Linked DNA regions of Methylomagnum ishizawai. The protein of the gene in region 2 interacts with the protein of the main gene of each other region in a pairwise test. Links are inferred from orthologs where the notes say so. Each region holds a gene or a part of one and is shown on either strand. Other genes may lie near its edges.

Region 1 (8,806 bases), 180 kb from region 2 along the record:
CACCCGCCACGCCGCCACGCCCGCCGCCAACATGGCGGGTTGGGTATGGACGGTCTGGTTCAAGCGCTCGGCGGGACCGTGCCGGACCAAGTCCCACAGGTCGTAGCCCAGCACCTCGGACGCGGACCCGAAGGTCGCCTCGACTTCCGGGTGGGATTCGGCCAAGCCGGCCAACATGCCCACCGCCTGGGAACCCTGTCCCGGAAACACAAACGCCAGATTGTTATCGGTAATCTTCACTTCCATCGTCACACCTACCTCAATACCGCAGCAAAGCCGAGCCCCAGGCGAAACCCGCGCCGAAGGCTTCCATCAACACCGTCTGCCCGCGCTGGATGCGTCCGTCGCGGATGGCCTCGTTCAAGGCCAAGGGAATCGACGCCGCCGAGGTATTGCCCTGGTTCTCGATGGTGACCACGACCCGGTCCATGGGCATCCTCAGTTTCTTGGCGGTGGCGGTGATGATGCGGATATTGGCCTGGTGCGGCACCAGCCAGTCGATATCGGATTTGTCCAGGCCGTTGGCTTCCAAGGTTTCATCGACGATGCGGCCCAGGGTGTTGACCGCGATCTTGAACACCTCGTTGCCTTCCATCTTGAGGAAGCGGCCCTCGTCGCGCAGGCCGTTGTTATTGGCCGGATTGGGCGCGTAGAGCAAATCCTGGTATTGCCCGTCGGAATGGATATGGGTGCTGAGGAGGCCGGGTTGATCGGACACGCCGATCACCGCCGCCCCCGCGCCATCGCCGAACAGCACGCAAGTGGCGCGGTCGGACCAATCGACGATGCGGGAATAGACTTCGCTGCCCACCACCAAGGCCCGCCGGGCACCGCCCGCCCGGATGAATTGGTCGGCGACGCTGAGCGCGAAAATGAAACCGGAACACGCCGCCTGCACATCGAAGGACGCGCATTCCCGCACCCCCAAACGCTGCTGCAACAAACAGGCGGTGCTGGGGAATATCCGGTCGGGCGTGCCGGTGGCGACGATGATGAGGTCGAGGTCGCCGGGTTCCAGCCCGGCGGCGTCCAGGGCTTGGCGGGCGGCGATTTCCGCCATGCTGGACGCGGTCTCGTGCGGGGCGGCGATGCGGCGCTGGCGGATGCCGGTGCGCTCGACGATCCAGGCGTCCGAGGTCTCGACGGTCTGGGCGATCTGATCGTTGGTGAGGATGGTTTCGGGGAGGTAGCCGCCGGTTCCGAGCAAGGTGGAGTAACGGCTCACGCGCTCTTCCTCTCGGCGAAGATGCTTTCCACCCGTTCGCCGATGCGCGAAACCACCGCCTTCTCGACTTCCTTGACGCCGATCTGGATGGCGTTGCCGAAGGAATGGCGGTCGGCGTTGCCATGGCTTTTGATGACGATGCCACGCAGGCCGATCAGGCTGGCGCCGTTATAGTTGCGGGGATCGAAACGGTTCTTGAAGGCTTTCAGCACCGGCAGGGCGATCAAGCCGGCCAGTTTGGTGAAGAGGTTGCGCCCGAATTCGTCCTTGAGCGATTGGCTCAACATCTTGGCCATGCCTTCCAGGGTTTTGAGCGCCACGTTGCCGACGAAGCCGTCGGTCACCACGACATCCACATCGCCGCTGAAAATATCGTTGCCTTCCACGAAGCCGATGAAATTGAGATGGGAATCGGCCAGCAGGCGGGCCGCCTGCTTGACCTGTTCGTTGCCCTTGATTTCCTCTTCGCCGACATTGAGCAGGCCCACCCTGGGCTGATCCTTGTCCTCGACGGCGCGGACCAACTCGTAGCCCATGACGGCGAATTGATAAAGATGCTCCGCCGTGCAATCGATATTGGCCCCGAGGTCCAGCATATGGACATGTCCGCCCTGCTTATTGGGCAGGATGGCGATGATGGCGGGACGGTCGATGCCGGGGATGGTCTTCAGCACGAATTTGCCGATGGCCATCAAGGCCCCGGTATTGCCCGCGCTGACGCAGGCCGAGGCCACGCCTTCCTTGACCAGGTTGATGGCGACGCGCATGGAAGAATCCTTCTTGTTGCGCAAAGCCTTGGAAGGGGGTTCGTGCATCTCCACCACTTCCGAGGCGTGGTGGACCGCGATGCGGTCGCCGTAGCGGGTGGCGGCTTCGCCCAGATGCTGGCGGAGGATGGTTTCATCGCCGACCAGGATCAAATGCAAGCGGGGATCGGCCTCGACGCTGTCCAAAGCGGCCGGCACGGTGACTGTGGGGCCGTGGTCGCCGCCCATGGCATCCAGCGCGATTGTCAGCTTTTGCGTCATAGCTTGGGAGTTTCTTCAATCAAACGGCGCGGCACGGGACTGGCGTCGCGCGGGATACTCAAGGCTCGGCGGCCCCTGCCGCCTGGGGGCAGCACGGGCGGAAAACCCGGCGCTTATTCCGCGCCGGTGTCTTCCGGCTTGGTGGCGAACACCCGACGGCCCCGGTAGAAACCATCGGGGCTGATGTGGTGGCGCAGATGGACTTCGCCGGTGGTGGGTTCGAGCGACAGGGCGGCGGCGGTCAGCGCGTCGTGGGAACGGCGCATACCGCGCTTGGAACGGGTTTTACGGTTTTGTTGGACGGCCATTTCGGACTCCTAAAGGTTGGTTTTTTTAAGCTGCGCCAAGGCGGCAAAGGGGTTTTCGCGGGTTTCCGCAGCGGCCTTGCCGGGTTTTTTCGGCGGGCCGCAGTATTCGTGCTGGGGGATCGGCGGTATCGCCAGCAATAATTCATCCTGGACAATATCCGCCAAGGCCATCGGCTCTTCGGATTCCACCAGCAAGGGCTCGAACGCTTCCGGCAGGAGGTTGGCCTCGTCGATGGAGCGGACCAACCCCAAGCGCACTTCGCCCGCCACCGGCCAGGGCAGGGCTTCCAGGCAACACTGGCACCGCAGCACCAGTTCGGCCTCGATCCGCCCCACGACCGCCGCGATCCTTGCCTCGCGCCGGAATTCGAGGTCGATGTTCACCGCGCCTTCGCAATTCAGGAGGAGGTCGTGCAGCCGGTCCAAAGCGGCGAGCGCGAGCTTCCCTTTGATTCGCCGCTTTTTTTCGACGAATTCATAGGGGTCGAGCTTATCGGGCAAGTGGTCGAGCATAATCGGACAATGTTATCGGGAAAACTTGATCCCTGTCAAAAACATCTTCCTTGGGAACCGATCTTCCCGTGACTGTGCGCAGCCGGTAAAAACGGGACTTTCAACAAATGCACCGGACACCCGCCATGACCCGACTCATCCTGGCCTCGACCTCGCCCTACCGGCGGGAATTGCTGGCGAAACTCGGCCTGCCCTTCGACTGTATCGCGCCCGGCGTCGATGAAACGCCACTGCCCGGCGAAGCCCCGGCGGCGCTGGCCGCACGCCTCGCCGCCGAGAAGGCGCTGGCCGTGGCCCGCGTATCGCTGGACGGCTGGGTCATCGGCGCGGACCAGGTGGCGGTGCTGGACGGCGAAAAACTCGGGAAACCCATGACCCGCAGCCACACCCTCGCGCAATTGCGCAAGGCATCGGGAAAAACCATGGAATTCCACACGGCGCTGTGCGTGGTGGACGCGGCGACGCTGGAAACCAAGGCCGATATCGACCGCTGCGCCGTGGTGTTCCGGGAACTTTCGCCCGGCCAGATCGAACGCTACGTGGACCGCGACCGGCCCTACGATTGCGCCGGGGGATTCAAATCGGAGGGCTTGGGTATCGCCCTGTTCGAGCGGTTCGAGGGGGAAGACCCCAACGCCCTGGTGGGGTTGCCGCTGATCCGCTTGGTCCGGCTGCTGGAGGCTTTCGGCGTGGCGGTACCATGAAGCCGGGGCGGGGGCCGATCAGTCGAAGCGGTTGTAATAGCCCAATACGCGGCTGACGTAGTTCTGGGTTTCCTGGAACGGGGGGATGCGGTTGCCGTATTTGATGACATTGTTTTCCCCGGCGTTATAGGCCGCGACCGCCAGCGGGACATCGTCGAACATCCCCAGCAAATCGCTGAGGTACCGCGCCCCGCCATAGATGTTGTCCACGGGGTCGTAGGGGTCTTGCACCCCGTAGCGGGCGGCGGTGGCGGGCATGAGCTGCATCATGCCGATGGCCCCCTTGTTCGAGACCGCGCCGGGATTGTAGGAGGATTCGGCGCGGATGACGGCGTGCAGCAAGGCGGGGTCGAGACCGTGGCGGCTGGCGGCTTCGGCGATGAGTCCGGCGTATTGGCTGCGGTTGCGTTCGAGGGCGGCGCGGTGGGCGGCGCTCTTGGCATTATTGGCGGGCGCGGCCCCGAACAAGCCGCCGCCGAACAGGCCCTTGGCCCCCAGCGTACTCTTGCCGCCGAAAGTCACCTTGGTGGGCCGGGTGAAGGGTTCGGGGGTTTCGATAATCATACGGAAGCCTTTATGGTCCGGCTTGTCGGTGTATTCGACATGGCCGTTGGCCGGATTGACGTATTTATAGACATCGGCCTGGACCCCATGGGACAGGAAGCAAGGCAATAAAACCAGCGGCAGGCTACGGAACAATCTCGGCATCGGTCCCCCCTTGTTGGTCGCCGAATCAAACACAGCTAAAAAAGTCTTACACGGATCGTTGGGTTTGCAAAGACCACGGATTTTGCCCCGCCCTCCGGCCAAGCGCCGGTAGCTTAGCGGCCCCCGCTTAGGGCCAGCTTAAACCAGGGGCGGGTGGCGGCGCTGCCAATCCCGTCCCAGAATCTCAGGGCAGCATGGGCCGGACCCGCCCCGCCGCTTCCCGCGCCCGTTCCCGCGCTTCCTCGACCGTGGCCCCCGCCGCCAAAGCCACCCCCATGCGGCGGCGCGGGAACGAAACCGGCTTGCCGAACAAGCGGACTGCGGCGGTCGGCACCGCCAGGGCGTGGTCCAAACCCTCGAAAGCGACGCCCTCCCCTTCCACGCCGCCATAGATCACCGCGCTGGCGCCGGTATCGCGCAGGGCGGTCGAGACCGGCAGCCCCAGGATGGCGCGGGCGTGTAGCTCGAATTCGCTCTGGGCCTGGGTCACCATCGTGACCATGCCGGTATCGTGCGGCCTGGGGCTGACCTCGCTGAACCACACTTGGTCGCCGCGCACGAACAACTCCACCCCGAACAGGCCCAGCCCGCCCAGGTTGTCCGTCACCGCCTGGGCGATGCGGCGGGCTTCGGCGTGGGCGGCGGGACTCATGGGCTGGGGTTGCCAGCTCTCGACATAATCGCCTTGTTCTTGACGGTGGCCGATGGGTTCGCAGAACCGGGTTTCCACTCCGCCCTGGCCGTTCAAGGCCCGCACCGTCAGCAGGGTGATTTCGTAATCGAAGTCGATCCGGCCCTCGACGATGATGCGGGCGTTCTTCACCCGCCCGCCTTCCTGCGAATACCGCCAAGCCGCCTCGATATCGGCCTCCGAGCGCAGCATCGACTGGCCCTTGCCGGACGAGGACATGATCGGCTTGACGAAGCAGGGATAGCCGACCTTAGCCGCGCCCGCCCGCAAGCCTTCCAGGCTGTCGGCGAACACATAGGGCGAGGTGGGCAGGCCCAGGGTTTCCGCCGCCAGGGTGCGGATGCCTTCGCGGTTCATGGTCAGGGCCACGGCGCGGGCGGTGGGGACGATGCGGGCCAAGCCTCCAGCCTCGATTTCGGCCAGCGCCTGGGTGGCGATGGCCTCGATTTCGGGCACGATGATGTGGGGCCGTTCCTGCTCGACCAGTTGGCGCAGGGCCAGGGGGTCGGTCATGTCGATCACCTGGGCGCGATGGGCGACCTGCTGGCCGGGCGCGTTGGGATAGCGGTCCACCGCGATCACCTCGACCCCGTAGCGCTGCAAGGCGATGACCACTTCCTTGCCCAATTCGCCGCTGCCCAGGAACATCACCCGCGTCGCGCCGGGCGTGAGCGCCGTACCGATTCTCATGCTTGATCCCCGTGATATGGATAATATGCGGCAGTTTAATACGGTTTCACGCGGCACGGCCCGGTTTTCGGCATGAACCAGCACACCTCCCCCGACCACATCCCCATCACCGCGCTCAAGGGCGCGGGTCCGCAGACCCTCAAACGGCTGGAGCGGCTGGGCCTCGCCAGCGTGCTGGATTTGCTGCTGCACCTGCCATTCCGCTACGAGGACCGCACCCGCATCGAACCCCTGGGCGCCTTGCAGCCGGGCCAGAGCTACCAAGTCGAGGGCCGGATCGAATTGGCCGAAGTCGCCGCCAAGGGCAAGCGCTCCTTGGTGGTCCGCATCGCCGACGGCACCGGCTTCTTGAACCTCCGCTTCTTCCATTTCTCGCCGGGACAGCACGCCTTGTTCGGCCGCGGGCGGGCGCTGCGCTGCTATGGCGAAGTCCGGGCCGGTTATTACGGCGCGGAAATGACCCACCCCGATTACGAATTCCTGGAAGACGAGGAAATCGGCCAGCCCGACGCCAGCCTGACCCCGGTCTATCCCTCCACCGACGGCCTGCACCAAAAAACCCTGCGCAAACTCATCGAGCAAGCCCTGTTCCATGCCGACCCGGAACACTTGCCGGATTGGCTGCCCGCCGCCACCGCCCGCCGCCGCCCCAAGCTGGCCGAGGCGCTCAGGCTGATCCACCAGCCACCGACCGGCTGCGATCCATCATCGCCCCAACTCACAGCGGCCCGCGCCCGGCTGGCCTTCGACGAACTCTTGGCCCACCATCTCAGCCTGAGCCGCTTCCGCGCCCAGACCCAGGCCCACGCCGCGCCCGCGCTCCGTGCCGATCCCGCCACTTCGGCCCGCTTCCTGGACAGCCTGCCCTTCCGCCTGACCGGGGCGCAACGCCGGGTCATCGGCGAGATCGAGGCCGACCTGGCCCAGCCACGCCCGATGATGCGCTTGGTGCAAGGCGACGTGGGTTCCGGCAAGACCGTGGTGGCGGCCTGCGCGGCCTTGGCGGCGCTGGCTTCGGGCCATCAGGTGGCGGTGATGGCCCCGACCGAACTCCTGGCCGAACAGCACCAGCGCAGTTTCCGGCAATGGCTGGAGCCCCTGGAGGTGCGGCTGGCCTATCTCTCCGGTAGGCTCAAGGGCGAGGCCCGGCGTTCCGCCCTGGAAGCCGTGGCCCTGGGCACGGCGGGCGTGGTGATCGGCACCCACGCCCTGTTCCAGGAACAGGTGGCATTCCAGCGGTTGGGGCTGGTGGTCATCGACGAACAACACCGTTTCGGCGTGCATCAACGTTTGGCCCTGCGCGAGAAGGGCTCCCGCGACGGTGCCTATCCGCACCAACTCATCATGACCGCCACGCCCATCCCCCGCACCCTGGCGATGCTGGGCTATGCCGACCTCGATCTTTCCATCATCGACGAGCGCCCGCCGGGCCGCACCCCGGTCAAGACCGCCGCCGTGCCGACCACGCGCCGGGCCGAGATCGTGGGCCGCATCGGCGATTGGGTGGCGAAGGGGCGGCAGGTGTATTGGGTCTGTACCTTGATCGAGGAATCCGAAGCCCTGCAATGCGAGGCGGCGGAGAAGACGGCGGAACTCCTGGTCGCCGCCCTGCCCGATCTCCGGGTCGGCTTGGTGCATGGCCGCCAGAAATCCGCCGACAAGGAAGCCGCCATGCAAACCTTCAAGGCCGGGGAAACCGACCTGCTGGTCGCCACCACGGTGATCGAGGTCGGCGTGGACGTGCCCAACGCCAGCCTGATGATTATCGAAAACCCGGAGCGGCTGGGCTTGGCGCAATTACACCAGCTGCGGGGCCGGGTCGGGCGCGGGCCGGGCGAGGCGCATTGTGTGCTGCTCTATCAACCGCCGCTCTCGCCCAGCGCCAAGGAACGGCTGGGGATACTCAGGGATTCGGACGACGGTTTCGTCATCGCCGAAAAGGATTTGGAATTGCGCGGCCCCGGCGAATTGCTGGGCACCCGCCAGACCGGGCAGGTGCAATTCAAAGTGGCGGATTTGGGGCGGGACGGGAGCGTATTGGACGAGGTCCAGGCCGTGGCGGACACGCTGTTGAAGCGGCATCCCGAGTGGGTGGAGCCCTTGATCCGGCGCTGGATGGGGCAGGAGGTGGCGCGGTATGTGGAGGCTTGAGCGGCGTGAATGCGTAAAATCGAAACCTTCCATCCATAACCCCCGGTAACGCGCCATGAATCCACACCTACTCACCGCCAACGAACTCGGCGTCCGTCTGGAAATCGTCAACGGCATCCCGTTATGGGAAGCCCAGCCGGTCTACAAGCACCAAAAGGCCATCGACCGCATCCGCGCCAGTATCGCGCCGGTCGGGCCGGAGGCTTGCGGCTGTATCCACGCCTCGGATGTCTATGTGAGTTTCCCGGATAGTTCGCTCAAGCGGCCCGATATCGCCATTTTCCGCCGGGAACCGGACGAGGAAGACGAAGCCATTACCCTGGTTCCCGAAGCGGTGATCGAGGTCATCAGCAAGGGCTACGAATACAAGGATTTGGAAATAGGGCCGGGTTTCTATCTGGCCCAGGGCGTGAAGGATGTGGTGGTATTCAATCCCTATACCCTGGCGGTTTTGCATGTGCGGCGGGATGGGACGGAACAGGGGGTTTCGCCGGTGGATATAACGCTGGAATGTGGATGCCGGGTGCGGGTGTGATCCCAAAGCCCCGCCCGTCGGACTGCCAAGGCGGGTATTTTTAAAACGCTGGAAATCCTCCTGTACCCTGGCCACGCATAACAACCCCAATCATGTAAAAACCGGCGTCTTACTCCCACACCCACAGGCAACCGCATGACCACCTATAAATTCGGCACCTTGGCCCAAAACCAAACCCTGGCCTTCAATCCCGCCGTGGATATCTTGAATTTCGATAGCGCCACCCTGGCGGCGACCGCGGGCACCTTCGCCC
Region 2 (8,773 bases):
CGTGCGGGGCCTGCAAAGCCCGCACTACCTGCTGCTACGGGCCTTCCAATACTGGGATTTCCCCAAGGGCGTGGTGGAACCGGGGGAAGACCCGTTCATGGGTGCCCAACGCGAGGTGGAGGAGGAAACCGGGCTGACCGGATTGCTGTTCCATTGGGGCAAGACCTTCCAGGAAACCCGCCCCTACGGCATCGGCAAGATCGCCCGCTATTACCTGGCCGAATCCCCCGAGGGCGAGGTGTTCCTGCCGGTGAACCCGGCGCTGGGACGGGCCGAACACGAGGAATTCCGCTGGGTGGATTTCAAGGCGGCGCGGAGCCTGGTCGGCCCCCGGCTGAAGCCCATCCTGAACTGGGCCGATTGGCTGGTGACCCATGGCCGGAACGGTTGAGGGCGGAGCGCCGCCGACCCCGGTGGAACCGGCCCCGATTTGCTAAAATCGCCGCCCTCGTTCCACCGACCGGACCCCGCGATGCAGATTCACCTGGAATTGGATACCACCGGACTGATGTGCCCCCTGCCCCTGCTCAAGCTCAAGAAAGCCCTGCAAACCCTACAGGGCGGCCAGACCGTCCTGGTCTTGGCGACCGATCCGGCCTCGGTGCTGGACTTCGGCGTGTTCCTGGAACAGGCCGGGCACGAGTTGCTGGAACGCAGCGAGGACACCGGGGTGTTCCGCTACCTGATACGCAAGGGCTGAACGCCGGGACTCAGCCACGCAGGCCGATGACCGGCCAGCCCCGCTCCCGGGCGTGACGGGCCAAGCTCGGGTCCGGGTCCACCGCCACCGGATGTTCGACCCGCTCCAACAGCGGCAAATCGTTGTGGGAATCGCTGTAGAACCAGCTTCCCGCCAAATCCCGCCCTGTTTCCGCCAGCCATTCCGCCAACCGCGCCACCTTGCCTTCCTGGAAACAGGGCGTGCCCTCGAAACGCCCGGTATAGCGCCCGTCGCGGAATTCCGGGGTGGTGGCGATCAGGTGTTCGATGCCGTACAAGCGGGCGATGGGTTCGGTCACGAAGCGGTTGGTGGCGGTGACGATCACCGGCAGGTCGCCCGCCGCGCGGTGCTTTTCGATCAAGGCCCGCGCCGCCGGCAACAGGATCGGCCCGATCTTGGCCGCGACGAATTCTTCGCGCCAGCGGTACAGGGTCGCGGGTTCGTGCCGGGCCAGGGGGGCCAGCGCGAACTCCAAAAACCGGGCGATATCCAGACACCCTTGCTTATAGTCCTCGTAGAAGCGGGCGTTGGCCGTTTCGTACTCCTGGGCGTCGACGATGCCGCGCTCGACCAGGAATTGCCCCCACAGATAATCGCTGTCACCCGCGATCAAGGTGTTATCGAGATCGAATATTGCCAGACTCACGAGATTCCTTTAAATTCCAAGATGACGGTAAGAAGAAACTGTCAACGGCCCGCCCCGATAGCCTGGGTGGCCGGAGCCGGTCCCACCCGGCGCTAACGCCGGACCGAAACCGTAACACCGCCGGACGAGACGGCGGACTATACACCAGCCCCAACCAGGACTCGCGCCCCGTCATGATCGACCCGGATGGCTATCGCCTCAACGTAGGCATCATCTTATGCAACGACGAGGGCCGTGTGTTCTGGGCGCGGCGGTTGGGGATGCGCTCCTGGCAATTCCCCCAGGGCGGCATCAAATTCAACGAAGACCCGCAATCCGCCATGTACCGGGAATTGTACGAGGAAGTCGGGCTGCGCTACCGCGACGTCAAGATCATCGCCCGCACCCGCGACTGGCTGCGCTACGACCTCCCCGAGCGCTATATCCGCAAGCATTCCTATCCGCTGTGCATCGGCCAGAAGCAACTCTGGTTCATGCTGCGCCTCCGGGCCAGCGAATCCCGCATCCGCCTCAACCGCACCGCCAAGCCCGAATTCGACCATTGGTGCTGGGTCGATTATTGGTATCCCGTCAGCGATGTGGTCTATTTCAAGCGGCAGGTCTACCGCCAGGCGTTGACCGAACTCGGCAACCACTTGGCCACCGGCAAACCCGCCCGCGCCCCCGCCGCGCCCCTGCCCGCCGGTCCCCGGATCGTCGTCCAGGAAGGCTGAGCCGCCACGGCTCAATAACCCCGCGACGAGAAATCCAAGCCCTCGGGAATCTCCCGGCCCCGTCCCATCGTGGTGGCGATGCCGCCATCGGCCCCCAGTTCGATCCAGCGATAGCCGGGCGGCAGCGCGTCCAGCGCGAAATCGGCTTGCAGCGGTTTGAACTGGAAACAGGTCGAGGGCGTGGCGATCATGCGGACGCCTTGGTGCGTCCGGTCGATGGCCTGGTGGACATGGCCGCACACCACCGCCCGCACCCGTGGATGCGCCGCCAGCAATCCGAACAAACGGTCGGCGTCCTCCAACACCATGGTGTCCATCCAGGCGCTGCCGCTGGGCACGGCGTGATGGTGCAGGGCGATCAAGGCGTGGCATTCCGGGTGCCGCCCCAGCAGGTCCTCCAACAGCCGCAATTGCTCCCCGCCGAGGCGGCCAAAGGGCAGGCGCGGGATGGTGCTGTCCAGGCAGATGATTTGCCAACCGCCCACGACGAGGTTGGATTGGAACAACACCCCCGCGCCGACCAGGTGTTGCTCGATCAACCGGGGGTCGTCGTGGTTGCCGGGCAGGCAATAGGCCGGGCAAGGCAGTCCCCGCAAGCGCTCCCGCAAGCGCCGGTAGGCCGAGGGCACCGGGTCTTGCACCAAATCGCCGGTCAGGAGGACCAGGTCCGGGGGCGGGCCGGACGCCAAGGCGGCGCGGAGGGTATCGACGAAGCTTTGCTCGGTGTCCACGCCGAGCATACGTTCCCCGGCCCCGGCCAGGAAATGCAGGTCGGTGAGGTGCAGCAAGCGGAGGTTCCCCGGCGGTTTCGGGGCGCTGGCCGGGGCGGCAGGCGGCGAAAGGTCGGTCATCGGACTGGTCCCGTTAGGGTGGCTCGTGAGTGGTGGTTGCCGCCGCGCCCTGGGGGAAGCGCCGCGCCGCCGCTATTGTATCTGGTTTGTATCCGGCCTTGCCGCGGCGACCCGGAATCCGCGACACCCGCCTAGAACTTCAGGAGGGAATGCACCGGATAGCCCGCCAGCCGTTCCCGCCCACACAAAGCCTCCAACTCGACCACGAACCCCAGGGCCACGACCTCGGCCCCCAGCGATTCGATCAAGCCGCAACTGGCCTGGGCGGTGCCGCCGGTGGCGAGCAGGTCGTCGATCAGCAGCACCTTGTCGCCCGGTCCCACGGCGTCGATATGGGCTTCCAAGGAGGCGGAACCATATTCGAGGTCGTAGCTGACGCTCTGGACGTTGTAAGGCAGCTTGCCCGGTTTCCGCAAAGGCACGAAACCCACGCCCAGTTCCCAGGCCACCAGGGAGCCGAAGATGAAACCCCGCGCCTCCATCCCCGCCACCGCCGTGATGTCCCGGCCCAGGAAGGGGTGCAGCAGATGATGCACCGCCAAACGCAGGCTGGCCGGGTCCTTCACCAAGGGCGTGATGTCCTTGAACAGGATGCCGGGCTTGGGGAAGTCCGGGATATCCCGGATTTTGGCTTTGAGCGCTGCGACCGGGTTCATGCGCGTTGCTTCCCGGCGGCGATACGCGGTATGGCCTGTGCTTCGGGCATGGCCTTCTGGCGGAAAGCGTCGATGGACTCGAAAATTCCGGCGGCGTCGAGGCCGCATTCGGCCAGGAGTTCCTCGCGGGTGCCCTGCTCGACGAAGAAGTCGGGCAATCCCAGGTTCAACACCGGGTTGCGGCGCAGATGGGCATTCAACAATTCGTTGACGCCGCTGCCCGCCCCGCCCGCGACCACGTTTTCCTCGACCGTGACGATAAGCTCGTGGCTCTCGGCCAGCTTGAGGATCAAATCCTCGTCCAGGGGTTTGACGAAGCGCATATTGACCACGGTCGCGCCCAGCTTTTCGCCCGCCTCGACCGCCGGGGACACCAGGCTGCCGAAGGCCAGGACGGCGATGCGGGAGCCTTCGCGGCGGACCTCGGCCTTGCCGATGGGCAGGGCGGTCATTTCGTCGCGCACCTCGACCCCGCCGCCCTTGCCGCGGGGATAACGCACCGCCGCCGGGCCATTGTGCTTGAAGCCGGTGTAGAGCATTTGGCGGCATTCGTTCTCGTCGGCGGGGGCCATCACCACCATCCCAGGCAGGCAGCGCAGATAGCTCAGATCGAAACTGCCCGCGTGGGTGGGACCGTCGGGACCGACTAGGCCGGCCCGGTCGATGGCGAACAGCACCGGCAGTTTTTGCAACACCACATCGTGGATCAGCTGGTCGTAGGCGCGTTGCAGGAAGGTGGAATAAATCGCCACCACCGGCTTATAGCCTTCGCAGGCCTGTCCCGCCGCCAAGGTCACGGCGTGCTGCTCGGCGATGCCCACATCGAAATAACGGTCGGGGAAACGCCGCTCGAATTCCACCAATCCGGACCCCTCGCGCATGGCCGGGGTCACGCCCAGGAGCCTGCGGTCCCGTTCCGCCATATCGCACAGCCATTGGCCGAACACTTCCGTGTAGCTCGGCGTGCCCGGCTTGGCCTTGGGCAAATGGTCCTGGCTCGGGTCGAACACACCGACGCCATGATAGGCCACCGGGTCGCGCTCGGCGGGGGCATAGCCCTTGCCCTTTTTGGTGACCACATGCAGGAACTGCGGCCCCGGCGTCTTGCGGAGATTGCGCAGGGTGGTGATGAGAGTGTCGAGGTCGTGGCCGTCGATGGGACCGATATAGTTGAAGCCCAGTTCCTCGAACAGCGTGCCCGGCGCCACCATGCCCTTGACATGTTCCTCGGCGCGGCGGGCCAATTCCCACACGCCCGGCATCCGGTGCTTCAACAGTTCCTTGCCGCCCCGGCGCACGCTGGAATAGAAATTGCCGGACAGGATTTTGGCCAAATAGTTGTTGAGCGCCCCGACATTGGGCGAAATCGACATCTCGTTGTCGTTGAGGATCACCAAGAGGTTGGCGTCGAGCGGACCCGCGTGGTTCAGCGCCTCGAACGCCATGCCGCCGGTCATGCCGCCATCGCCGATGATGGCGACGGCGTGGGTGTCCTTCTTGTCCAGGGAAGCGGCTATCGCCATCCCCAGCGCGGCGCTGATGGAGGTGCTGGAATGGCCCACGCCGAAGCAATCGTAGGGGCTTTCGTCGCGGTTGGGGAAGGCCGAGAGGCCGTCCTTCTTGCGGATGCTGGGCAGGCGCTCGCGGCGTCCCGTGAGGATTTTGTGCGGATAGGCTTGGTGCCCCACGTCCCAGACCAGCTTGTCCTCCGGCGTGTTGAAGACATAGTGCAAGGCGATGGTCAATTCCACCGTGCCCAACCCCGCCGCCAAATGCCCGCCGGACTGGCTCACGCTGTGCAGCAGGAAAGCCCGCACCTCTTCCGCCAAGCGCGGCAATTGGTCTTCCGGGAGGTTGCGGAGGTCGGCGGGACCCGTGATGGAGGGGAGCAAGGAATGGCTGTTCGGATGATTCATGGGGGATTCTTAAGTCGGGAAACGGGGCCGGACGGAACGCCGGTCCCAGGGGGATCGCGGCGGCGGAAACAAGCTCGGGGCCATTATGGAACCGCGCCCCAGGGCTTTCAAGAAAGGCCGTTCCGCCGCCCCGGGCCTAGTTGCGGCGTTCGATGATGAACAGCGACAAGGCCCGCAGCAGGTCGGCCTCCGCGCCGAAGCCCGCGAGGCTGGCCAGCGCCTCCTCGTGCAATTCCTGGGCTTTCTCCTTGGCCCCGTTCAGCCCCAGGAGGGCCGGATAATTCGGCTTGTTGTGGTCGCGGTCCTTGCCCTGGGTCTTGCCGAGGGTCTGGGTGTCGCTCTCCTCGTCGAGGATATCGTCCTTGATCTGGAAGGCGAGCCCGATGCATTTGGCGTAATGGTCGAGTTTGTCGGCGGCGGCCGGATCGTGCGGCACCTGGGCCAGGGTCGCCAGCTTGACGCTGGCCCGGATCAAGGCGCCGGTCTTGCGGATGTGCATGTTTTCCAGGCTGGGGAGGTCGAGGATTTTGCCCACCGCGTCCAGGTCGATGGCCTGCCCCCCGACCATGCCATAGGAACCGCTGGCGGTCGCCAGGGTTTCGATCATGGCGATGCGGTTCTCCGCCGGAACCTGGAGGCTGGGATCGTGGGCCAGCACATGGAAGGCCAACGCCTGCAAGCCGTCCCCGGCCAGGATGGCGGTGGCCTCGTCGAAGGCGATATGGCAGGTCGGCTTGCCGCGGCGCAGGGCGTCGTCGTCCATGGCGGGCAAATCGTCGTGGATCAGCGAATAGACGTGGATGAATTCCACCGCCGCGGCCGGGCCGTCCAGCAGGTCGAGGGACAACCCCAAGGCAACCCCGGTGGCATAGGTCAACAAGGGCCGCAGCCGCTTGCCGCCGCCCAGCGCGGAATAGCGCATGGCCTGGTGCAGCCGTTCCGGCATCCGGGTCGTGGCGGGGAGCCTCGCGTCCAGCGCGGCTTCGGCGCGGGTCTGGCAGGCCCGCATGAAATCTTGCAAAGCGTTCTCAGGATTCATCGGTAAAAGGTTTCAGTGTGGGTTCGCCGTTCTTTTCCAGCAACACGCGGACTTTTTGTTCCGCTTCGCGCAGGGCGGCTTGGCTGGTGCGGGTGAGTTGCACGCCGCGCTCGAACAGCTTGAGGGCTTCTTCCAAGGGCAGGTCGCCCTGCTCCATGCGCTCCACCAGTTGTTCCAGCTCGGCCAGGGATTCTTCGAAATTGGGGGCTTTTTTCGCCATGGTCCGGGGCGTTGCGGCGCGGTGGTCGGTGTAGGGCGGTATTATCACAAATGTTGGTACTTGAGAAAAACACTGGGATTTAGCGCGGGCGGCGTCCCGATGGGACATGGGCCGGGCGCGGCTTCCGGGCCGGAACAGCCCGCCCGTGGAGCGGCCCCCGGTCCGGCCTGGGGGTTTCAACTATCATGTCCGCGGCAGCCGGAGCCATATCGCACCGGCCACCAAGCCGGGAGGAGCCGTCGCGGCCAAAGTCGCCGACGGCCACCATAGCCCTCCGCACGGCGGATGGAAACACACGAAGAGGCACCAGCGCCCGAAGCTCCGGACCGGGCCGGGCCGGTCCGGGTCGGCTTCCGGGCTGGTGTGGTTTATACGAAAATCACGGACAGCGGAACCAAATTTGCCGGCCCATTACGGCAATTGGACGGAGGATACCCCGTTTGCATAATAACCCGCCCCCCCAAAAAAAGCCGCACTCCCCCAGTTTTAATACTTTCCGAATACCATGCCTGTTAGAAAAAAAACCTTTTCGTGCGGCCACAGCGGCAAAGGGAGATTCTGCCATCGCTGCGCCAGCGAAGAACAGCGGAAGCACGCGATGCTCCAAGCGAAAACCCAGCGCATCCAACGGCTCTCTCAAGCCCCGATCCCGCTCGACGACCTGCCTCCCGAAATCGCGGAAAAAACCCTCGAAATGATCGCCGCACTGCAACAAGGCGCCTCTTATATGGATTTCATGGGGAAACGGATGAAGAATATGGGACAACGCCATGTCATTTCCATCCCCATCGGACGGAGATACCGCTTGATCTGCAAAGAAGATAATGGCCAACTGGAATTCATCGAAGCCATCTCCCACGAAGAATATAATAACCGTTTATCCGGTAACGGCTGGGTTTGAGATTCCAGCCGCAATCCCCACCCCATCGCCATGACCAAACTCACCTCCGCCAACCACGACCGCCATAGCGCCGGACTCACCTACGTCTACCCGGTGGTGTCGCGCCGCTCGGGCGGGCTGTCCATCGGTGTCAACCTCAACCCCAACCACGCCTGCAACTGGCGCTGCGTCTATTGCCAAGTCCCGGACCTCGTCCGGGGTGCCGCCCCCACCATCGACCTGTTCCAACTGGAAGGCGAATTGACCGGGTTGCTCGAAGACGCCCTGCATGGCGATTTCTACCAGCGCTATGAATTGCCGGAAGACCAGCGCGTGATCCGCGATATCGCCCTTTCCGGCAACGGCGAACCCACCAGTTGCCGCGAGTTCGACGCCGTGGTCGGGGTGGTCGGCCAGGTCTGCGCCGAATTCGACCTGTTCGGGGCGATCAAACTGGTCCTCATCAGCAACGGCAGCCTGATGGCGAAACCCGAGGTCCAACGCGGCCTGGCCCATTGGTCGGAACTGGGCGGCGAGGTCTGGTTCAAGCTGGACCGCGCCACGGCGGACGGCATCCACCGCGTCAACAGCGTGAACCTGACGCCGGCAGCCGTGTTGCGGCATTTGGAAATCTCGGCCCGGCTGTGCCGGACCTGGCTACAAACCTGCTGGTTCGCCTGGGACGGCGCGGCCCCCGGCGCGGACGAACAACGGGCCTATCTGGATTTGTTGGCGGAAATCCGGGCGCGGGAAATCCCGGTCGAGGGCGTGCTGCTCTATGGACTGGCGCGGCCTTCCCTGCAGGCGGAAGCACCGCGCCTCTCGGCCTTGCCGCTGGCATGGTTGGAGGATTTCGGCGGGCGGATCGAGGCGGCGGGGTTCGTGGTCAAGGTGAGTGGATGAATCGCCCGTCCCGCGCTTGCGGACTCAAGCGCCCACCCGCGCCAAAATATACGCCACGCAAGCCGTCAACTTCTTCGCATAGGGGATATGCAAAAACTCGTTCGGCCCATGAGCGTTGCTCAAGGGTCCCAGCACCCCGGTAATCAGGAACTGCGCCTCGGGGAATTGCTGCCCCAGCATCCCCATGAACGGAATGCTCCCGCCCAGGCCGACATAGGCCGCGTCCTT

What was found.
Region 1: the proteins of ispA (region 2) and purT interact in binary tests that used the Escherichia coli proteins (3 or more experiments, as listed by UniProt). The link is inferred for Methylomagnum ishizawai from one-to-one orthologs.

What each region holds. Positions count from the first base shown.
Region 1 is NZ_AP019783.1:1,912,557-1,921,362, reverse strand. What follows is about bases 3,770-6,760. They hold purT (formate-dependent phosphoribosylglycinamide formyltransferase), read right to left. Parts: upstream 5,868-6,760; coding sequence 4,671-5,867; downstream 3,770-4,670. Other genes in these bases: recG (ATP-dependent DNA helicase RecG), read left to right, coding at 5,940-6,760; K5658_RS08810 (transglycosylase SLT domain-containing protein), read right to left, coding at 3,797-4,486; K5658_RS08815 (Maf family protein), read left to right, coding at 3,770-3,778. Outside these bases: fabD (ACP S-malonyltransferase), read right to left, coding at 1-246; K5658_RS08835 (beta-ketoacyl-ACP synthase III), read right to left, coding at 260-1,225; phosphate acyltransferase PlsX, read right to left, coding at 1,222-2,253; rpmF (50S ribosomal protein L32), read right to left, coding at 2,367-2,561; K5658_RS08820 (YceD family protein), read right to left, coding at 2,571-3,074; more of K5658_RS08815, read left to right, coding at 3,200-3,769; more of recG, read left to right, coding at 6,761-8,018; K5658_RS08795 (Uma2 family endonuclease), read left to right, coding at 8,074-8,553; K5658_RS08790 (beta strand repeat-containing protein), read left to right, coding at 8,689-8,806. UniProt on the Escherichia coli protein: Involved in the de novo purine biosynthesis. Catalyzes the transfer of formate to 5-phospho-ribosyl-glycinamide (GAR), producing 5-phospho-ribosyl-N-formylglycinamide (FGAR). Formate is provided by PurU via hydrolysis of 10-formyl-tetrahydrofolate.
Region 2 is NZ_AP019783.1:2,094,211-2,102,983, reverse strand. Bases 4,592-7,549 are described here. They hold ispA ((2E,6E)-farnesyl diphosphate synthase), read right to left. Parts: upstream 6,543-7,549; coding sequence 5,640-6,542; downstream 4,592-5,639. Other genes in these bases: K5658_RS09605 (DUF7682 family zinc-binding protein), read left to right, coding at 7,268-7,549; xseB (exodeoxyribonuclease VII small subunit), read right to left, coding at 6,532-6,762; dxs (1-deoxy-D-xylulose-5-phosphate synthase), read right to left, coding at 4,592-5,503. In the rest of the region: K5658_RS09650 (NUDIX domain-containing protein), read left to right, coding at 1-391; K5658_RS09645 (sulfurtransferase TusA family protein), read left to right, coding at 473-700; K5658_RS09640 (histidinol-phosphatase), read right to left, coding at 711-1,367; K5658_RS09635 (RNA pyrophosphohydrolase), read left to right, coding at 1,541-2,080; cpdA (3',5'-cyclic-AMP phosphodiesterase), read right to left, coding at 2,092-2,931; K5658_RS09625 (adenine phosphoribosyltransferase), read right to left, coding at 3,063-3,587; more of dxs, read right to left, coding at 3,584-4,591; more of K5658_RS09605, read left to right, coding at 7,550-7,663; K5658_RS09600 (radical SAM protein), read left to right, coding at 7,694-8,545; K5658_RS09595 (M20/M25/M40 family metallo-hydrolase), read right to left, coding at 8,570-8,773.